4 regions of the Brochothrix thermosphacta DSM 20171 genome follow, and region 1 is predicted to be linked to each of the others. Evidence: riboswitches for the same ligand, from Rfam matches in the RefSeq annotation. Region 1 holds a riboswitch; each other region holds the start of a gene.

What was found. A riboswitch is a leader RNA that binds a small molecule or an ion and turns the genes downstream of it on or off. The one in region 1 is predicted to bind S-adenosylmethionine.
Region 2: linked by a shared signal. The riboswitch ahead of V6S17_RS03940 (O-acetylhomoserine aminocarboxypropyltransferase/cysteine synthase family protein) and the one ahead of V6S17_RS02690 (methionine ABC transporter ATP-binding protein) in region 1 are both predicted to bind S-adenosylmethionine.
Region 3: linked by a shared signal. The riboswitch ahead of metK (methionine adenosyltransferase) and the one ahead of V6S17_RS02690 (methionine ABC transporter ATP-binding protein) in region 1 are both predicted to bind S-adenosylmethionine.
Region 4: linked by a shared signal. The riboswitch ahead of metE (5-methyltetrahydropteroyltriglutamate--homocysteine S-methyltransferase) and the one ahead of V6S17_RS02690 (methionine ABC transporter ATP-binding protein) in region 1 are both predicted to bind S-adenosylmethionine.

Annotation. Positions count from the first base shown of each region.
Region 1 covers NZ_CP145608.1:505,160-510,213, forward strand. Annotated here, with positions in the region: gene V6S17_RS02665 (NUDIX hydrolase) at 47-511, shown strand; gene V6S17_RS02670 (FtsW/RodA/SpoVE family cell cycle protein) at 545-1,777, shown strand; gene V6S17_RS02675 (arsenate reductase family protein) at 2,017-2,370, shown strand; gene gcvH (glycine cleavage system protein GcvH) at 2,400-2,780, shown strand; gene V6S17_RS02685 (thioredoxin family protein) at 2,847-3,158, shown strand; SAM riboswitch class I at 3,232-3,338, shown strand; gene V6S17_RS02690 (methionine ABC transporter ATP-binding protein) at 3,432-4,454, shown strand; gene V6S17_RS02695 (methionine ABC transporter permease) at 4,451-5,054, shown strand, end outside.
Region 2 covers NZ_CP145608.1:773,023-778,076, forward strand. Annotated here, with positions in the region: gene gndA (NADP-dependent phosphogluconate dehydrogenase) at 266-1,681, shown strand; SAM riboswitch class I at 2,243-2,343, shown strand; gene V6S17_RS03940 (O-acetylhomoserine aminocarboxypropyltransferase/cysteine synthase family protein) at 2,452-3,741, shown strand; gene V6S17_RS03945 (hypothetical protein) at 3,834-4,424, shown strand; gene hemW (radical SAM family heme chaperone HemW) at 4,634-5,054, shown strand, end outside.
Region 3 covers NZ_CP145608.1:1,123,115-1,128,168, forward strand. Annotated here, with positions in the region: gene yidD (membrane protein insertion efficiency factor YidD) at 1-209, opposite strand, end outside; gene V6S17_RS05785 (NUDIX domain-containing protein) at 312-806, shown strand; SAM riboswitch class I at 875-983, shown strand; gene metK (methionine adenosyltransferase) at 1,136-2,332, shown strand; partial or broken gene V6S17_RS05795 (uracil-DNA glycosylase) at 2,419-3,105, shown strand; gene asnB (asparagine synthase (glutamine-hydrolyzing)) at 3,202-5,054, shown strand, end outside.
Region 4 covers NZ_CP145608.1:2,122,336-2,127,389, reverse strand. Annotated here, with positions in the region: gene V6S17_RS10625 (trans-sulfuration enzyme family protein) at 1-228, opposite strand, end outside; gene V6S17_RS10620 (aminotransferase class I/II-fold pyridoxal phosphate-dependent enzyme) at 225-1,328, opposite strand; gene metE (5-methyltetrahydropteroyltriglutamate--homocysteine S-methyltransferase) at 1,349-3,634, opposite strand; SAM riboswitch class I at 3,764-3,873, opposite strand; gene V6S17_RS10610 (PTS transporter subunit IIC) at 4,128-5,054, shown strand, end outside.

The sequences.
Region 1 (5,054 bases):
GAGTAATCTTAGAATAAAGTCTTTTGATAGAGGAAAGAGGAACCAAATGTTACCGTACACAATCTGTTTTTTGAAATATAAAAATCAAATTTTATTACTTAATCGTATGAAAGCTCCATGGATGGGAAATTGGAATGGTGTGGGTGGAAAATTAGAGCCTAATGAAACACCAGAAGCTTGTATACTGCGTGAAGTTGAGGAAGAAACGGGTATTGTATTAGAGGCTGTTTCAGCCCGCGGTGAAATGCACTGGACTAATTTTGGTGAAGCAAATAGCGGGATGTATGTGTACACTGCTGAGCTAACTGAGAGACCTTTTCAGACACCTATAGCAACGGCAGAAGGTATACTTGATTTTAAACCACTTGATTGGATTTTAGCGGAAGCAAATACTGGTGTGGTAAATAATCTGAAACCTTTGTTTGAAAGTGTTTTTACAGCAGAGCCAGATAGTCGTTATCTTGCAGCTTATGAAGGAAATAAACTTGTGCAATTTTGTAAAAAAAATTAAGCGCTGAATGACATGTTGAAGAGAGGGAAATAAATGGAAAAAAATAATAAAGGGCAACGAATTGATTACGGTATTATTGTGACGATGGCGTTGTTTTGTGCGGTGAGCTTAATTGCTATCCATACCGCTTTGGCCTCTAACCCTGAATACGGTCGCTCGTTAGTAATTAGACAAGGCGCATTTTATTTAATTGGTGCGATTGCAATTGCTGTGATTATGCGAATTGATCGTGAAACAATGATAAAAATAACGCCTTATCTCTATGGATTAGGTCTTTTCTTATTAGTACTTGTGTTGATTCCTGGAATTGGCGTTAAAATTAATGGGGCAAGAAGTTGGATAATGATACCAGTTATCGGTCAATTCCAGCCAGCAGAGTTGATGAAAATATTTCTTGTTATGATGCAAGGGAAGGTCATTATCGAGCATAATCAAGCGGCTAAAATCCGCACAAATCGTACTGATTGGATATTGTTATTTAAAATAGCACTCACCTCATTTATTCCGTTTGCATTAATACTAGCGGAAAATGATTTAGGTACAGGCTTGGTTATCATGGCAATCACTTTGGGAATGCTCATCATATCAGGCATAACATGGCGTATCCTCTTACCATTGATCACTTCTGTCTTTGCTTTAGGGGCAGGGATGATATACATAGTAATGACAAAACCGGAGTGGTTAGCCATTGTTGGTTTTAAACAGTACCAATTCGGTCGTATTACATCGTGGTTAGACCCTTATTCTTCTGCAGATTCAGATGGTTACCAATTAATTCTAGCGATGCAGGCAATTGGGTCGGGTGAAATTACGGGTTATAAAGGCACTAATGGTATGACAAATATCCCTGAAGGACACACAGATATGATTTTTGCGATGATTAACCACCATTGGGGGTTTATCGCAGGTAGTATTGTCATTGCATTATTTTTCATCTTAGTGTATCAAATTATTGGAACAGCACTTGACTTGAAAGATGAATTTTATTCAATTGTTTGTACAGGTGTAGTCATGACTATCATGTTCCATGTTTTGGAAAATGCGGGAATGACAATTGGTTTACTGCCGATTACAGGTATTCCACTGCCATTTATAAGTTATGGTGGTACCTCACTGGTTGTTAACTTGCTGGGAATTGGCGTCATTATGTCGATGCGTTTTAACTCAAATAATTCAATGTTCTCTAAGGAAGATAAAGAAAAAGATATTCCTACCTATGATGTAAAACAGAAAAAGAAAAATAAGCGGGCTACAAATAAACAGTAAGCCGTTTTTGAAACGTACTTCTTATTTAATTCGAGTGATGAATTTAATAGGGAGTACTTTTTTTATGAAGAGAGCTTGTTAGCTAATTCAATAGAAAGCGTTGAGAGTCTTTGATAAAAGTACAGTTTAAATACTGTTATAAAAAAAATAAGAATTATGGTAAAGTTTAGTTGTCCAAATAGTAAAAATCATCTATTATTAAGATATAAAGAGAATTCAAAAAGAGTGAGGGATAGTAAATGATTAAATTTTATCAATACCCGAAATGTACCACGTGTAAAAAGGCTTCAAAATGGCTGACAGATAACGAGGTGCCCTTCGAATCGGTGAATATCGTTGAAAATACACCCACAGCATCTGAATTAAAAGAGGTTTACAAAAAAAGTAAGCTACCGATTAAACGCTTTTTTAACACAAGTGGACAAAAATACCGTGAACTGGGTTTGAAAGATAAAGTTGATCAAATGACAGATGATGATATTTTTGCACTTTTAGCAACAGATGGCATGTTGATTAAACGTCCATTAGCCTTTGATGATGAAAAAATAACACTTGGATTCAAAGAAGATAATTATGAGAATTATTGGAACTAAAAATAAATAGATAAAGGGAGTTTTTTATTATGACAGATTATCAATCATTCAAGTACACTGAAGAACACGAATGGGTAAAAAAAGACGGTGCTAATTATTTTGTGGGAATTTCATTACATGCACAAGATGAGTTAGGTGATATTGTTTTTGTTGAAGTACCAGAAGTTGATGATGTCTTAGCAAAAGGTGATTCATTTGGTAGTGTTGAATCCGTTAAAACAGTCTCTGAACTCTATGCTCCTATTGGTGGGAAAGTTGTTTCTGTCAATGAAAAATTAGAAGATGAACCAGAAACAGTTAACCAAGATCCTTATAACGAAGGTTGGATTGTTGAATTTACAGATGTAGATGAAGCAGAATATAATGCGTTGTTAAGTTATGAAGAGTACGAAGCATTTATCAAAGAATAGTTAGTCATTAAAAACGCATGATGAGGTTCATCATTGCGTTTTTTTATATTAAGGGAGTTAATAATTATGAAAGAATGGTCTACGACTGAATTTAAAGCAGCGATACTTTCAAAAAGTGCGTTTGCGGTGCTGTTTTATACACCAATGTGCGGTGGGTGCCAGTTGGTTGAACGGTATTTACATTTTGCTGAAGCGGCAATGCCAGAAGTGCAAATTGTAAAAATGAATGTCAATTATTTACCAGAAGTGATAGCTAAATATGAGATAAAAAGTGTGCCGAGTATCTATGTTTTTAGTGACGATATGGCGGGTGAAAGGTTATCTGCCATTGATAATGTTACTCGTATTTACGAAGGATTAGAAAAACTTCGAAATTAAAGCAAAAAAGGAATTGACTTGTGCTATTATTCCGCCTATAATAACTATTAACAAGTATAACTTTATATGATATTTCTTATCAAGAGTGGTGGAGGGACTTGCCCGACGAAACCCAGCAACCCCATGAGAGTGGACGGTGCTAAATCAAGCTAAGTAAGTGATTACTTAGAAAGATGAGAAGCGGGCTATTCCTTTGTAGACGTTTCACATCTTTCTGAATTTCAGAAAGATGTTTTTTTATGCTTAAAGAAGGTTAAAGAGAGGTTGAAGTGAATGATTAAATTAGATAATGTCAGTAAAACATTCGAAACACGAAATGGTGCAGTCAATGCAGTTAAAGACGTTAATTTAGAAATTAATGAAGGTGAAATCTTCGGAATCATTGGTTATTCTGGTGCGGGTAAAAGTACTCTTATTAGAATGTTTAATGGATTGGAAGCACCGACACAAGGTGCTATTCATATCAATGATGTCATGATTTCTGATGTCAAAGGTGCAGCATTACGTGCAGCTCGACAAAAAATTGGAATGATCTTCCAACATTTTAACTTATTATGGTCACGAACAGTAGCTGAAAACATTGCTTTTCCACTAGAAATTGCTGGTGTCAAGAAAGCTGAACGTGAACGACGTGTCGCAGAACTCATTCACCTTGTAGGCTTGGATGGACGTGATAAATCATATCCTTCTCAACTGAGTGGGGGACAGAAACAACGTGTTGGTATTGCAAGAGCTTTAGCAAATGATCCTGATGTGTTACTTTGCGATGAAGCTACAAGTGCTTTAGATCCACAAACAACAAGTGAAGTTTTAAATTTACTGACAGATATTAATAAGCGCTTGGGACTTACAATCATCTTGATTACCCATGAGATGCCTGTTATCCGTAAGATTTGTAATCGTGTAGCGGTTATGGAAGGCGGAGAAGTAGTTGAATTAGGGGATGTATTATCTGTTTTTCAAACACCACAACAAGAAATTACTCGTCGTTTTGTTTCACAAGCAACAGATGATACAGCGACTGAAGAGGTGGAACAACTCCTTATTGAGACTTACCCAACAGGGTTGTTAGCACGTCTCGTGTTTAATGCTTCACAGGCAACTCAACCGATTATTACCGATTTATCTAAAAAATTCAACCTTGATATTAGTATATTACATGGGTCAATCACACAAACACAAAATGGTTCATATGGGTTCTTATTTATCCAAATTGTTGCAGAACAAGAACAGATAACACAAACAAAAGCGTACCTTGAAGAGATTGACGTTAGAATGGAAGTGATTCGTTCATGAAAGATTTATTAGTAAAATGGTTTCCTAATGTAATATGGCCTGAAGTTTGGACCGCGACGCAGGAAACGCTTATTATGACAGTGATTTCAATTGTATTTATTTTTGTTCTCGGTATTTTACTCGCGTTGTTGCTATTCTTAACACGTGATCAAGACAATTTAATCATTAAAAGTATCAATGGTGTGTCAGCAGCTTTCGTTAATATTTTCCGTTCGATTCCATTTATTATTTTAATTGTGCTTATCATGCCATTTACAAAAGTTTTGATAGGTTCTGTTATAGGAACCGCTGGTGCATTACCAGCTTTAATTATTTCAGCAGCACCATTTTACGCTCGTCTCGTTGAAATTGCCTTTGTAGAAATTGATAAAGGTGTAATAGAAGCAAGTCGTGCGATGGGTGCCAGTACATTTACGATCATTCGTAAAGTACTATTGCCAGAAGCGCTTCCTGCAATTATTTCAGGTTTGACAGTGACGACGATTTCATTAATTGGTTATACCGCAATGGCTGGTGTAGTTGGTGCAGGTGGATTAGGAAACATGGCTTACTTCACTGGTTTTCAACGTTCTCAAAATGATGTAACATTCGTCGCAACAG
Region 2 (5,054 bases), 270 kb from region 1:
ATCCCAATTTAAAAACTCCTTTTTATCGATAGATAGTTATTCTCTACCTATTGTAACTAATAATATCAAAAAAATAAACCTAAACAATAAAATGAGAACAAACTGGGTATTAAACATTTAAATAGTGAGTTTTTTAAAGAATATCGGGTGTTGTATTATTGATGTAATAGTAATATTTTGATATGATGATACGGTAAGTCAATGTTAACATCGGGTTGTTAACATCGTATTCATAAAATTTATGAAATGGAAGGACGATTAAATCATGAGCAAACAAGAAATCGGTGTTATTGGAATGGGCGTTATGGGTAAAAACCTTGCGTTGAATATTGAAAGCAGAGGTCATTCGGTATCAATTTTTAACCGTTCAGCTTCAAAAACAGAAGATGTTATCAAAGATCACTCAGATAAAAATTTAGTACCTTTTTATACTGTAGAAGAGTTTGTAAACTCACTTGAATCACCACGTCGTATTCTTTTAATGGTACAAGCTGGCGATGCTACAGATAAAACAATCGATGCAGTTAAACCTTTCTTAAATAAAGGTGACATTCTTATCGATGGTGGTAATACATTCTATAAAGATACAATTCGACGCAACGCTGAATTAAGTGCAGAAGGCTTTAACTTTATCGGTACTGGTGTATCTGGTGGAGAAGAAGGTGCTTTAAAAGGACCTGCAATCATGCCTGGTGGACAAAAAGAAGCGTATGAATTAGTAGCACCTATTTTTGAAGAAATCGCAGCACGTGCTGAAGATGGCGAACCTTGCGTTGCCTATATCGGTGCTGATGGCGCGGGACATTACGTGAAAATGGTACATAATGGTATCGAGTATGGCGACATGCAATTAATTGCAGAAGCTTATGCGCTACTTAAACATCACGTAGGTCTTTCACATGATGAATTAGCAGATGTATTTGAAGACTGGAACCAAGGCGAATTAGATAGTTATTTAATTGATATCACAAAAGATATCTTGAAGAAAAAAGATGCTGAAACTGGTTTGCCGCTAGTTGACGTTATCTTGGATCGCGCTGGAAATAAAGGAACAGGTAAATGGACAAGCCAAAGTGCTTTAGATTTAGGAACACCATTACCGTTAATTACTGAATCTGTATTTGCACGTTATATTTCAGCTTTGAAAGAAGAACGTGTAGCAGCAAGTAAAGTATTAACAGGACCTGCTAAAACACCATTTACAGGTGATAAAGAAGCGGTTGTTGAAGCAGTACGTCGTGCACTTTACCTAAGTAAAATTGCATCATACGCACAAGGATTTGCTCAAATGCGTATGGCTTCAGATGAAAACAACTGGGACTTAAACTTTGGCGAAATCGCTAAACTTTTCCGTGCAGGTTGTATCATCCGTGCTCGTTTCTTACAAAAAATCACTGATGCTTTCAGTAAAGAACCAGAATTGAAAAATCTTTTCTTGGATCCATACTTTAAAGATATCGCTGACAACTATCAAGAAGCATTGCGTGATGTAGTAGCAACAGCAGTTAAAGCTGGTATTCCAGTACCAACATTCTCTGCAGCTATTTCTTATTACGATAGTTACCGTACAGAAACATTACCAGCTAACCTTATTCAAGCACAACGTGACTACTTTGGAGCTCACACATATGAACGTACTGATAAAGAAGGTACATTCCACACTGAATGGTTAGAAAAATAATAAAAGTATATTCTACCTTGTAAAACAATGATAAATTGTAATCTATCAAACATCCACTACTCTTTAGGCTAGAAATTTTAATCGTTATAGACTGATCCATGTCTATTTCTGATTTGAATTTCAGGTCTAGTAGTGGATTTTTTTGTAGCGTTATGAAATTTAGCAGGAGTGGTTTGGCTTTTACTGGATAATAATAAAAGTAAAACCAAACGTTCAGATCCAATAAAAACGAAAATAGCCCGTAGAATGGCAGGGATATTGTAGAAAAACTCTTTTTGACGCTTTTTGTCAGGAAGAGTTTTTTTGAGATTTAGTAGGAAGGTGGCTTTTGCAACAGCAGATAAAAACACGGCTAGCGCTATTATTAACTACTGATGAGTATTATTCCCTTTTTAAAAATTAAGTGAGTACCAATCGATAGTTTAGTTTAAAGCACAATGGAACACTTCGATTAAATAACTGAAAATTCAAACAAATACTTGACGTACGAATAAAGCATCAGTTATGATAGAAACAATTAAATAAATCGATTAATAAGATGACTGGCGTTATCTTTATTAATTCTTATCTAGAGTGGTGGAGGGACAGGCCCTATGAAACCCGACAACCAGCGTTTTGCGTATGGTGTTAATTCCTGCAGGTTTAAACCTGAAAGATGAGAGTTCAGCATTGTAAAAAGCTGCCTCTTTTAGAAGAGACGGCTTTTTTGTATTTAATGCACCTTCTCTACATAAGTTATTTGATTAATAACATTAAAAGGAGCGGTTAAAATGACAAAAGAACATCAGTTTCAATTCGAAACCTTACAAATCCATGCGGGGCAAGAACCCGATCCAACAACAGGGGCACGAGCTGTTCCAATTTATCAAACAACATCGTTCGTATTCAAAAATGCAGAAGAAGCAGCTGATTTCTTCCAGCTACGTAAGCCAGGTAATGTATACGGACGAATTATGAACCCAACACAAGATGTATTTGAACAGAGAATTGCACAATTAGAGGGTGGGACAGCTGCTTTGGCAACTGCTTCGGGCGCTTCAGCTATTTTTTATGCGATTTTAAATGTGGCTAACTCAGGTGATCATATTGTTGCAGCAAGCACATTATATGGTGGAACATACGAATTGTTTAAGTCAACGTTAAGTAAATTAGGAATCACTGTGAGTTTTGTAGATCCAGATGATAGCACTAATTTTGAGACAGCGATTAAACCTAATACAAAGGCAATATTTGCTGAAACAATAGGGAATCCGCGTATCAATGTGTTAGATATTGAAGCTGTAGCAGCTGTGGCTCATGCAAATGATATTCCACTTATCATTGATAACACATTTGGAACGCCCTATTTAATTCGCCCGTTTGATTTTGGAGCTGATATTGTTGTACACTCTGCAACTAAATTTATTGGAGGTCACGGGACAACCTTAGGCGGTATTTTAGTAGACAGTGGTAAATTTGATTGGCGAGCAAGTGGTAAGTTTCCCGACTTTACAACGCCTGATGAAAGTTATAGTGGGTTAGTATATGCTGATGTTCCGGACGTAGCCTTTGCTCTCAAAGCGCGTGTGCAATTATTGCGTAATACTGGAGCAGCAATTAGTCCGCAGAGTGCCTTTTATTTATTACAAGGATTAGAATCTTTATCATTGCGTGTAGAAAGACACGTGTCAAATGCTCGAGCGGTGGCAAACTATTTAAATGAGCATCCTGCTGTTGAATGGGTGAGTTATCCTGAATTAGACGGAAATCCTTATCAAGACTTGTCGAAAAAATATTTACCTAAAGGCGCTGGTTCAATCTTTACATTTGGAATTAAAGGTGGTGTGACAGCTGGAAAAACATTTATTGATAGCATAAAGTTATTTTCATTGCTTGCAAATGTTGGTGATTCTAAATCATTAGTTATTCATCCAGCAAGTACAACGCACTCTGAGCTATCAGAAGCAGATCAAGCTAAAGCTGGAATTACACCCGACCTAATACGTCTTTCTATTGGATTAGAAAATATAGATGATATCCTTTGGGATATTGAACAAGCGCTTGAAAAAACACAAAAGTAACCAATGAATCATCTTCTTGAAAATGCTGTAAGCTCTCAGTTGAATTTTTCTGTCAACAAGCCTATAGTGAAAGGGAAGAGGAGATGATGACTATGATCAATATTGTATCGGTACTTTTTAACCGAAACACAGAAAGTGAAAATGCATTATCCGATTTACGCAGCAGTATGGCAGGTTTTAGTGTCCTAACTGCAGTTGTGCTAAAAAAAACAGCCACAGGTATTTCTCGATATGATGGCTTCAACGTTGATAAAACAGATGATAGTTGGTCCACCGGAGGTTTAATTGGTGGGATTTTTGAAATTATTGACGGTCCATTAGGGGCATTATTAGGACCAGATTTAGGTCCATTAATGGGAAGTGCGTCGATTGACGATAAAACGATCGTTGAAGCAATTAATAATAACCTTGCATTAAACCAAAATGCACTCTTGTTAATTGTAGAAGAGGAAGAAAATGGTTTATTGGACCAGTACTTAAACGAACGTGGCGCTCATACTGTTGTACGTGAACCAGCTGTTACTGTGGAATTTCAAGTGTTACATGCGCAAGAAGTTGAAGCAGAGTTACGTGAAGAAGCGATTACTAAATTACAAGAAAATCGTAAACATAAATTAAATGACCGCGTTGAAGATAGTATTGGCACTATGGAAGAACGTTTTCGCAATTGGTTAAAAAAATAGTAACAAACGGCCTCTCATTTACTTGAGAGGTCTTTTTTGCGGCAATCATTAACTTAAGAGTCTTAGTATCTGTAGAATAAAATTAATGTTTTAAAAGAAATCGATAGACTGTATCATATTGTAGGATTTTTTTAATAAAACGAACGACTTGAATAAAAAGGTAGCTTCACGTAAAATAAAGAACGTTGAGTAAGAAAGGAAGGCCAATAATGACAGCCGTTTATATACACATTCCATTTTGTGAACACATTTGCTATTACTGCGATTTTAACAAGGTATTTTTAGAGGGGCAGCCTGTAGATCAATACATCGATACGTTATTACTAGAGATGAAAATGCGCCTTGAGGAACGACCCGTTGAAAACGTTGAAACAATATTTGTTGGAGGGGGAACACCCACAACGCTTACACCAAAACAACTTGATAAACTTTGTGGTGGTATTCGCGAGTTATTACCTTATGATGAAGCTACAGGTGAATTTTCATTTGAAGCTAATCCTGGTGATTTGTCGCTTGATAAGTTAGAAGTTATGCGTCAGCACGGTGTTAATCGTCTAAGTATGGGCGTACAAAGTTTTAATCAAGACCTTTTGAAAAAAATTGGACGTATTCATACTGTAGCTGATGTTT
Region 3 (5,054 bases), 620 kb from region 1:
TCTGGCACCATGTCAACTCCGCCAGGATGAAAAGGATGGCACTTAAGTATTCGTTTTATGGCAAGATAACTACCCTTAAAGGCACCGAATTTTTCAATGGATTCTAATCCATAAGTTGAACAAGTCGGATAAAAACGACAGCTAGGTGGGAACAAGGGTGATATTAACTTGCGATAACACTTAATAAGGAACAATAATATCTGTTTCAAAACAATCAACCTTTCAATTAATTCATCTAGCTCCATTGTATACTAAAATACGGTGTAAGACGCTAGATATGATTGCTGATTGAAGAAAAAGGGGAATGAACTATGATAGAATATACTGATTTAACAGGTGGAAAAGTACAAATGACTTTCGAAAAAAACCAATTAGGCACTGATGTGAAAGATATTTTAGTGATACCTTACATTAAAACAGGTCATTGGCTTATGACTGAAAATATCGTTCGTGGAATTGAGTTTCCCGGAGGAAAAATAGATCCTGATGAAACTGTCGAGCAAGCTGTTGTCCGTGAATTATGGGAAGAGACAGGTGTGCATCTGAAAAGTGAAGATAAATGGACCTTTTTAGCTGATTACGAGTTTCAAGATAAAAAACGTGGTCGAGTGATTAAACGCGCTTTTTTAATAGAGATGGCAACATACGAAGAAGCACCACTGCCTGAAGACTATGAAACGAGCGGTGTGCACTTATTAACAGAAGCAGAATACCTTCAATTGGAGACCTCTTCATTGAGTTTTTATATGAAAGATGCCGGAATGGAATTACTTTGGAATAAAGCGAAGGAAATCATCAAACATTAGTCTAATTTCATTGACAAGACAAGGTTTGTTTGAGATAATCAAAATATATCATGATGAAACAATTATGAATCTTATCAAGAGTGGTTGAGGGACTGGCCCTATGAAACCCAGCAGCCTACACTAAGGTGTAAGGTGCTAACCTGTGGCAAGATACAAAGGTATCTTGAGCGATAAGAGAAAAAAGGTATAGCTATAAGTATGCTATTAGGACCTTTTCTCTTTTTAGTGAGAAAAGGTTTTTTAATGCAGTTTATTGCCACTTTTTTACGATTGCATAAGAGGTTATAGCGTTTCTAAATCGATGCATGATAAAAAATGGAGGATTTAACATGACAAAAAACCGTCGTCTTTTCACATCAGAATCTGTAAGTGAAGGACATCCAGACAAAATGGCAGATCAAATTTCAGATGCAATTTTGGATGCGATGTTAGAGAAAGACCCAATGGCACGTGTTGCCTGCGAAACAACAGTAACAACAGGAATCGTTTTAGTCGCAGGTGAAATTTCAACGAGCACTTACGTTGATATTCCTGCAGTCGTTCGTCAAACAATCCGTGAGATTGGTTACACAAGAGCGAAGTACGGCTTTGATGCGTCAACGTGTTCTGTATTGACAGCAATCGATGAACAATCGAGTGATATTGCACAAGGTGTAGATGTTGCGTTAGAGAGTCGTGATGGCGAAATTGTTGAAGAAGATATTGATGCAATTGGAGCAGGCGATCAAGGTTTGATGTTTGGGTTTGCAACTAACGAAACAGAAGAATTGATGCCGTTGCCGATTTCATTAGCACATGCATTAGCACGCCGCGTTGCAAAATTGCGTAAAGAAAACATTGTTGATTATTTACGACCAGACTCAAAAACACAAGTAACGGTTGAATATAACGAAGATGGTACACCTGCACGTGTAGATACCATTGTTATTTCAACTCAACATCATCCTGATGTAGAGCAATCAACCATCCATGAAGACATGCGTAAACTCGTTATTGACGAAGTGATTCCTGCAGCATTACTTGACGATGAAACAAAATATTTCATCAACCCGACTGGTCGATTCGTTATCGGTGGACCACAAGGTGATTGTGGTTTAACAGGACGTAAAATTATTGTCGACACTTACGGTGGTTATGCTCGTCACGGTGGTGGTGCTTTTTCTGGGAAAGATGCTACAAAAGTTGACCGTTCAGGTGCTTATGCTGCACGTTACGTTGCTAAAAACATCGTAGCAGCTGGTTTGGCTGATAAGGTAGAAGTACAAATTGCCTATGCAATTGGTGTCGCAAAACCTGTATCAATTTCAGTTAATGCTTTCGGAACAAGTTCATACTCTGAAGATGAGTTAATCGATGCCGTGAATGCAACATTTGATTTACGACCAGCAGGTATTATTAAAATGCTTGATCTTCGTCGTCCAATCTACCGCCAAACGGCAGCTTACGGACACTTTGGTCGTTTAGATCTTGATTTACCATGGGAGAAAACAGATCGTATTACAGCGTTGAAAGATGCACTGAAATAAAATTTAAAATCTCTGTCACGCACATGATTTAGTGTTGTTGTGGTCAGAGATTTTTGATGTTTAAAGCGAAAGGAAGCTGACGTTAAATGTTTGAGCAACAGCAGTTGTCAGGTTATTGGCAGACCGTTTTAGAGCAAGAAATGACGAAAGATTATTTTAAACAACTCACCCGTTTTTTAGAAAAAGAATATGCTTCAAAAACAATTTATCCACCAAAAGAAGAGGTTTTTAACGCCTTAGCACTAACCAACTATGAAGACGTGCGTGTGGTCATTTTAGGACAAGACCCTTATCATGGACCGGGTCAGGCAGAAGGGCTGAGTTTTTCAGTGAAAAGTGGAAGGCCATTACCACCATCTTTACGAAACATTTATAAAGAACTAGCAGATGATTTGAAGGTTACAACACCAACAGATGGAAGTTTGCAATCGTGGGCAAAACAAGGTGTATTGTTATTAAATGCGGTACTTACTGTACAAGCCCACCAAGCTCATTCTCATAAAAAGCAAGGGTGGGAAACATTTACAGATTGTTTAATTGATGAACTTAATCAGCGTGAAAAGCCAATTGTTTTTATTCTATGGGGTAAACCGGCACAAACAAAAAGTCAAAGAATCGATCAGTCGCGTCATTTTATTATAGAAGCGCCTCATCCCAGTCCTTTATCATCGTATCGTGGCTTTTTTTGAAGCAAACCCTTTTCAAAATCTAATGAGAATTTAATTTCGATGGGTGATAATGAAATAGATTGGTCGAATACAAGGAAATTCTAGTGTTTAACAAACATTGTATGATATTATAAGGATAGTTGTTTCAGGTAAAATGAATAAAAAATTAAATGGTAGTTTACGTATAGGAGAGAATATAATATGTGTGGATTTATAGGATGTATAAATAATAAACCAGTAGCGATATCAGCAGATGATAAAGCTGTTTTTGAAAAAATGAATAAATTTATTGAACACCGTGGCCCAGATGATGAAGGCTATTTTTATGAAGATCATATTTCAATGGGATTTCGTCGCCTAAGTATTGTTGATGTTGAAAATGGGCATCAACCTTTAGCTTATGATGATGGCCGTTATTGGATTATTTTTAATGGTGAAGTATATAATCATGTTGCTTTGCGCGAAGAATTAATCGCAAAAGGACATACTTTTAAAACTGAGAGTGATACAGAAGTTATTATTGCGATGTATTCAGAGTATAAGGAAGAATCCGTTAAACGTTTGCGCGGAATGTTTGGTTTCGTAATTTGGGATCGCGAAGAAAAAACAGCTTTTATTGCCCGTGATCAAATCGGAATTAAACCCGTTAATTATGTTGAGGTTGATGATAAATTATATGTGGGTTCTGAGAAGAAAAGTTTATTGTTAGCAATGAACAAACAAGCAATTGACGATGAAAGTCTACAACATTATATGACGTATCAATTTGTGCCAGAACCGGCTTCAATTATTAAAGAAATTCATTCATTAGAGCCAGGGCATTACATGGTGAAAAAAATTGGACAACCAGTAGAAATAACAGCTTATTGGAAACCAACTTTTGAACCTGTACAAAAAGCGGAAACTGAATACGTGAAAGAACTACGTGAAGCTTTAATGGATTCTGTTAAAATGCATATGCGTAGTGATGTACCTGTTGGTTCGTTTTTATCAGGTGGAATTGATTCGACAATTGTTGTAGCTCTTGCGAAAGAGTTTAACAAAAACATCGAAACTTTTTCAGTTGGATTTTCACGTGAAGGCTACAGTGAGATTGATGTTGCACAAGAAACAGCTGAAAAATTAGGTGTTAATAATACAAGTTATGTCATTACTCCAGAAGAATTTATGGAAGAACTTCCAAAAATTGTGTGGTATTTTGACGAGCCGTTAGCTGATCCAGCAGCAATCCCGCTTTACTTCGTGTCACGTGAAGCGCGTCGTAAGGTAAAAGTTGCGTTATCAGGTGAAGGGGCAGATGAATTGTTTGCCGGTTACACTATTTATAATGAACCGAATTCATTAGCGATGTTTGATAAAATTCCAAAAGTCGGTCATAAGTTACTGCGTGCTGTTTCTAATATCATGCCAGAAGGTATGAAAGGTAAAAGTTTCTTGATGCGTGGAACAACACCATTAGAAGAACGTTTTGTTGGAAACGCCTTTATCTTTAATGAAAAAGAGAAAAAAATATTATTGCCAAAATACCGTGAGGATGCACCTTATACAACTATCACAGCGCCGCTTTACAAAGCATCAGAACATTTAGACCCAATCCAACGTATGCAATATGTTGATATGCATACTTGGTTACGTGGCGATTTATTGCTAAACAATGATCGTATGTCGATGGCCAATTCATTAGAAGTACGCGTGCCGTTCTTGGATGTGAATGTGTATGATGTTGCGAAGCGTATTCCTTCATCAATGACTATTGCCAACGGTACTACGAAATCAATTTTACGAAAAGCATCAGAGTCATTTATTCCTGAGCATGTTTTAAATCGTAAAAAACTTGGTTTTCCTGTTCCGATTCGTTTGTGGTTAAAAGATGAAATGAAAGAATGGGCAACTGCAATTATTAAAGAAAGCCCTACAGAACATTTAATCAATAAGCAGTATGTCTTACAAATGATGGAAGATCATTGTGCAGATAAACGCGACAACAGCCGTAAAATCTGGACAGTACTCATCTTTATGATTTGGCATCAAGTATTTGTTGAAAAGAAATATGA
Region 4 (5,054 bases), 950 kb from region 1:
ACCTGATGAAAAAGCAAAGCCACGAGTGCCGTGTTCAAGTTCAGCGATTGCAGTCTCTAATAATTCGCGTGTAGGGTTACCAGAACGGCTGTAATCAAATTTGCCAAATTCAGAAACACTTGTTTGATGATAGGTACTTGTATGGTGAACCGGAGCGACGATAGCACCTGTAGTTGGATCAATTTGTGTTGTTGCTTGAATTAATTGTGTTTGGATTGAATCTGTCATAACAATTCCTCACTTTCAAGTGCTTGCTTTAAATCAGCAATTAAGTCAGCGCTATCCTCGATACCCACAGATAAGCGTAAAAGATGTTCATCAATCCCACAAATTGCTAAATCTTCAGCAGACATATCCACATGTGTTTGCGTTAATGGATAGGTAATAAGACTTTCCACACTCCCAAGACTTTCTGCAAAACTAAAAACAGTTAAGGATGAAAGCAATGGCCCAACTTTTGAGGCATCTTTAATTGAAAAACTAAGCATGCCCCCTTGGCCAGGATAGTAGACTTGTTCGATGCTAGGGTGAGTACTTAGATAGTTGAATAAAGCCTGAGCATTTTCTTGATGTTTTGCCATTCTTAAAGCTAATGTTTTGAGTCCACGGATGAGTAAAAAACAATCAAAAGGTGCCAGTGTAGCACCTGTTGTATTGAGGTTAGCGCCTAGTGTTTTCGCTAAGGCATCGTCATTACAAATGACAGCCCCTGCTAGGACATCGTTATGCCCGGATAAATATTTAGTTGCACTATGAACAACGATATCTGCCCCAAGTTGAAGCGGTTGTTGTAATAGTGGTGTATAAAATGTGTTATCGACACAAACTAATATATCGTGTTTATGCGCAATTTTAGCAATCGCAGCGATGTCTAATTCCAACATTAAAGGGTTGGTGGGTGTTTCAATCCAAATTGCTTTCGTTTCAGGAGTAATCAATGCAGATATATCACTGTTCAAATCATCCCAAAAGCTAAAGGTTATACCTTGTTGAGCTGTTAATAAATCAAAATAGCGTAAACTACCACCATAAGAGTGATGTGAAGTGATGATATGATCGCCTGTTTTAAACAATGACATAACGAGTTGAATAGCTGCCATGCCAGAACTAGTAGCGACGGCAAATGAGCCGCCCTCCAGTTTAGCTAAAGCTTCCTCAACGACAGAACGTGTGGGGTTCGCAGTCCTTGTATAATCAAAGCCCGTTGATTCTCCTAATGCAGGATGGGCATATGTTGAAGATAAGTAAATCGGTGTTGTAATTGCACCTGTTTTTTCGTCATTTCTATTACCAATCTGAGCTAAAAAAGTGTCGATGTGATGTCCCATTGATATCGCCTCCGTGAGTATTAGTTATAGGCTTTTCTAATTTCTTTTGTAACATCGACCATTGTTTTTAACGCATCGATTGTTTCAGATTCATGACGTGTTTTAAGACCACAGTCAGGGTTAATCCAGAATTGTTCAGGTGGAAACACTTGCAATGCACGAGAGATATTTTGTTTGATTTCTTCCGCAGTAGGAACCCGAGGGCTATGAATATCATAAACACCTAACCCGATTTCTTTGTCATAAGTGTGGACTTCAAATGCTTCGATGATATCACCATGACTTCGTGATGTTTCAATTGAAATAACATCTGCATCTAGGGCTGAGATAGTATCAATGATGTCGTCAAATTCGGCGTAACACATATGTGTATGAATCTGTGTTTCGTTTTTAACACCAGCAGTAGTTAATTTAAAAGCATAAACAGAAGCATCTAAATACTTTTTCCATCGTTCTTCTTTCAAAGGTAACCCTTCTCTTAAAGCAGGCTCATCGATTTGGATGATACCAATACCAGCTTTTTCTAATGCGAGTACTTCTTTACGTAATGCTAAACCAATTTGGTTGGCAACTTTATCTACCGTGATGTCATCACGAACAAAAGACCAGTTTAAAATTGTGATAGGAGCTGTTAACATTCCTTTGACTGGTTTCTCAGTTAGGGATTGTGCATAAACGGTTTCTTCAACAGTCATTTCTTTTTCGAAGGCAATGTCACCAAAGATGAGTGGTGGACGCACTGCGCGAGAACCATATGATTGTACCCAACCAAATGTACTTGCTTGGAAGCCGCTTAATTGTTGACCAAAGTATTCAACCATGTCAGTACGTTCAAATTCACCATGAACTAAAACATCTAAATCAAGACCTTCTTGAATATCAATCCAACGTTCAGTTTCTTCTTTAATGAATGAACGGTAGTCAGCTTCTGTGAGATTACCTTTTTTCCAAGCCGCACGTTTTTGACGGACAACAGCTGATTGCGGGAAACTACCAATTGAAGTTGTAGGTAATAGTGGCAAATTAAGTGCTTCATGTTGTAATAAAATTCTTTCAGCGTAAGGAAGCGCACGATTAACTTCTTCACCTTGGATGCTAGTTAATTCAGCTTCAACCGTTTGATTATTTCTAAAGTCAGCTTTTTGTAACGCTGTGTATTTTTCAAAACTATCATCCAATTCTGTTTGAATAGATGATACACCATCACGAACAGCCTTTGTTAATAGAACAATTTCATGTAATTTTTCATCAGCAAAAGCTAAGCCGTTTACTAATGTTTTTTCGAAGGTGGTTTCATGTGCGACTGTAATTGGTACATGTAATAGTGATGATGAAGGTTGAATAATAAGTCGTTCAGCAGGAACGTTTGCTTGAATTAAAGTCAGTAAGGCTAATTTATCTTTAAGATTAGAACGCCATACATTACGTCCATCAATAATTCCAGCAGCTAATATCTTATCTTTTGGGAAACCAAATTGTAAAAGTGAACGTAAGTTATCACCGTGATCTGCCACAAAATCAATCCCAAAACCGTCTGCTGGTAATTCTAATATCGCTTCGTAATGATCTAAGCGTTCGAAATATGTTTGTAAAATCAATTGAATTGATGGGGCAGCCTCTTTGAAAGCAGCGATAGATTTTTTGTAATAGTTCAATTCTTTTTTATCTGTAAGAAGCACTAAATAAGGCTCGTCTAATTGAACTGTTTGAACACCAGCAGCTTCTAATTCAGCGAAAATCTGTACATAGACAGGAATAAGAGCAGTAAGCAGTGTTTCAAATTGATCTTCTTCATAACCTTTTGCAAGTTTTAAGTATGAAATGGGGCCAAGTATAACGGGTTTAGTTTCTAAACCTAACTCATTTTTTGCTTCGTTATAATAAAATAAGGGGCGATTAAAAGTTAATTGAGGTCTTGCATTGTCTAATTCAGGTACGATGTAATGATAATTTGTATTGAACCATTTAGTCATTTCAGAAGCAACGGCATCTTTGTTACCACGGGCAATTGCAAAGTAAGTTTCTAATGGAACTTCACCATCTGTATATTTGAAACGTTCAGGAACAATTCCCAATGTCACTGAAGTATCTAAAACATGATCATATAGTGAAAAATCTCCCGATGGAATTTTATCAATACCTGCATCCGCCTGTTTTTGTAAACTTGCTAAACGCAATTCTTTAGTTGTTGCAAGTAACTCTTCTTTCGATGAACCATCATTCCAATAGCTTTCTAACGCGCGCTTCCATTCTCTTTTTTCTCCTAAACGTGGGTATCCTAAACTTGAACTTTTGACTGTCATAATGATCAATTCCTCTCCAATTTATAATGATAACCTCACTTCAATTAACAAACCCCGTCCCAAAAGAAAAGCCTCTCTATAAAAAACTATAGAGAGGCGAATCGTAGCTGCAATAAATGATGTGCTCGATTTCTCTCATTTTTCAAGGAAAAAAGATTCCTTGCAGGATTTAGCACCTTTTCATCGAAATGAAAGGTTGCCGGGTGTCATAGGGCCAGTCCCTCAACCACTCGTAATAAGAGTTGTATATGAATTTGTGAATGTTATTGATACTGATATTACACTTGTTATTTTCAGAAGTCAACAATAATTTAGAATATTCTAAATGTTACCAATATTAAAAATAGATTAGTAATAAGGCAATCATAAAAAAGTGATATCAATGTAAGTGTTTCCAATTGTAAAAAGGTCTATATTACTAATGCAAATAGGAGTATACTAAAAAGCATATTATCGGAATTGTCAGATAATTCATTTAAAGGGAGAGTGTTTTTTTATGAAAACAGAAACAATGAAAGAAGAAAATATGCGTTTTATCGATTATGTTTATCGTGTATCGGCGGGAGTAGCTAACGCTGTTTTAGTAATGTTAGGAATTGGTTTATTAATTGAAACGATAGGTGGTTTTCTTAATTGGCCAGCTTTTATTGGTATCGGAACAATCGCTAAGTCACTATTAGCACCAGCATTTGGTGTGGCAATCGCTTATCAACTTAAGGGAAATACATTAGTGGTATTTAGTTCAATGATTGCAGCAACAGTAGGTGGTGCTGCCGTACATTTTGTGGAAGGTGCCAATGCTGCAACAGGTGGAGTAGGTTTGGTCTTCGTCTCAGGGCAACCAATATCAGCAGTTTTAGCAGGGATAATTGCAACGTTAGTGGGTTTATGGTTAACAGGTAAAACGATTTTAGATATGGTATTTATTCCTTTTGTTGCAGTTGTTGTGGGGGGCGTAGCCGGATTAGGTCTAGCAGCAGTAACTACACCACTTTTAGTCGATTTAAGTGGTTTTATGGCACAATCAATTACTGTGTCTCCACTATTTGGTTCAAGTGTTATAGCGTTAGTCTGGAGTATTTTGTTAATGACGCCAGCATCTTCAGCAGCACTGGCAATTGCATTACAATTAGACCCAGTATCATCAGCTGCTGCATTGATAGGTTGTACAGCACAATTTGTTGGATTTACGGTAATGTCTTTCCGACAAAATGATTTAGGTGGTAATCTTGCACAAGGATTAATTACTCCAAAAGTACAATTTCCAAATCTTATCAAACATCCACAACTAGTAGCTGGTCCATTTTTGGCCTCTATTATTTGTGCACCTATAGCGACAACCGTCTTTCATTTTAAGACGAGCTATGAGTTAGCGGGTCTGGGTTTAAACTCATTGATTGCTCCAATAGCTATTTGGGGGAAA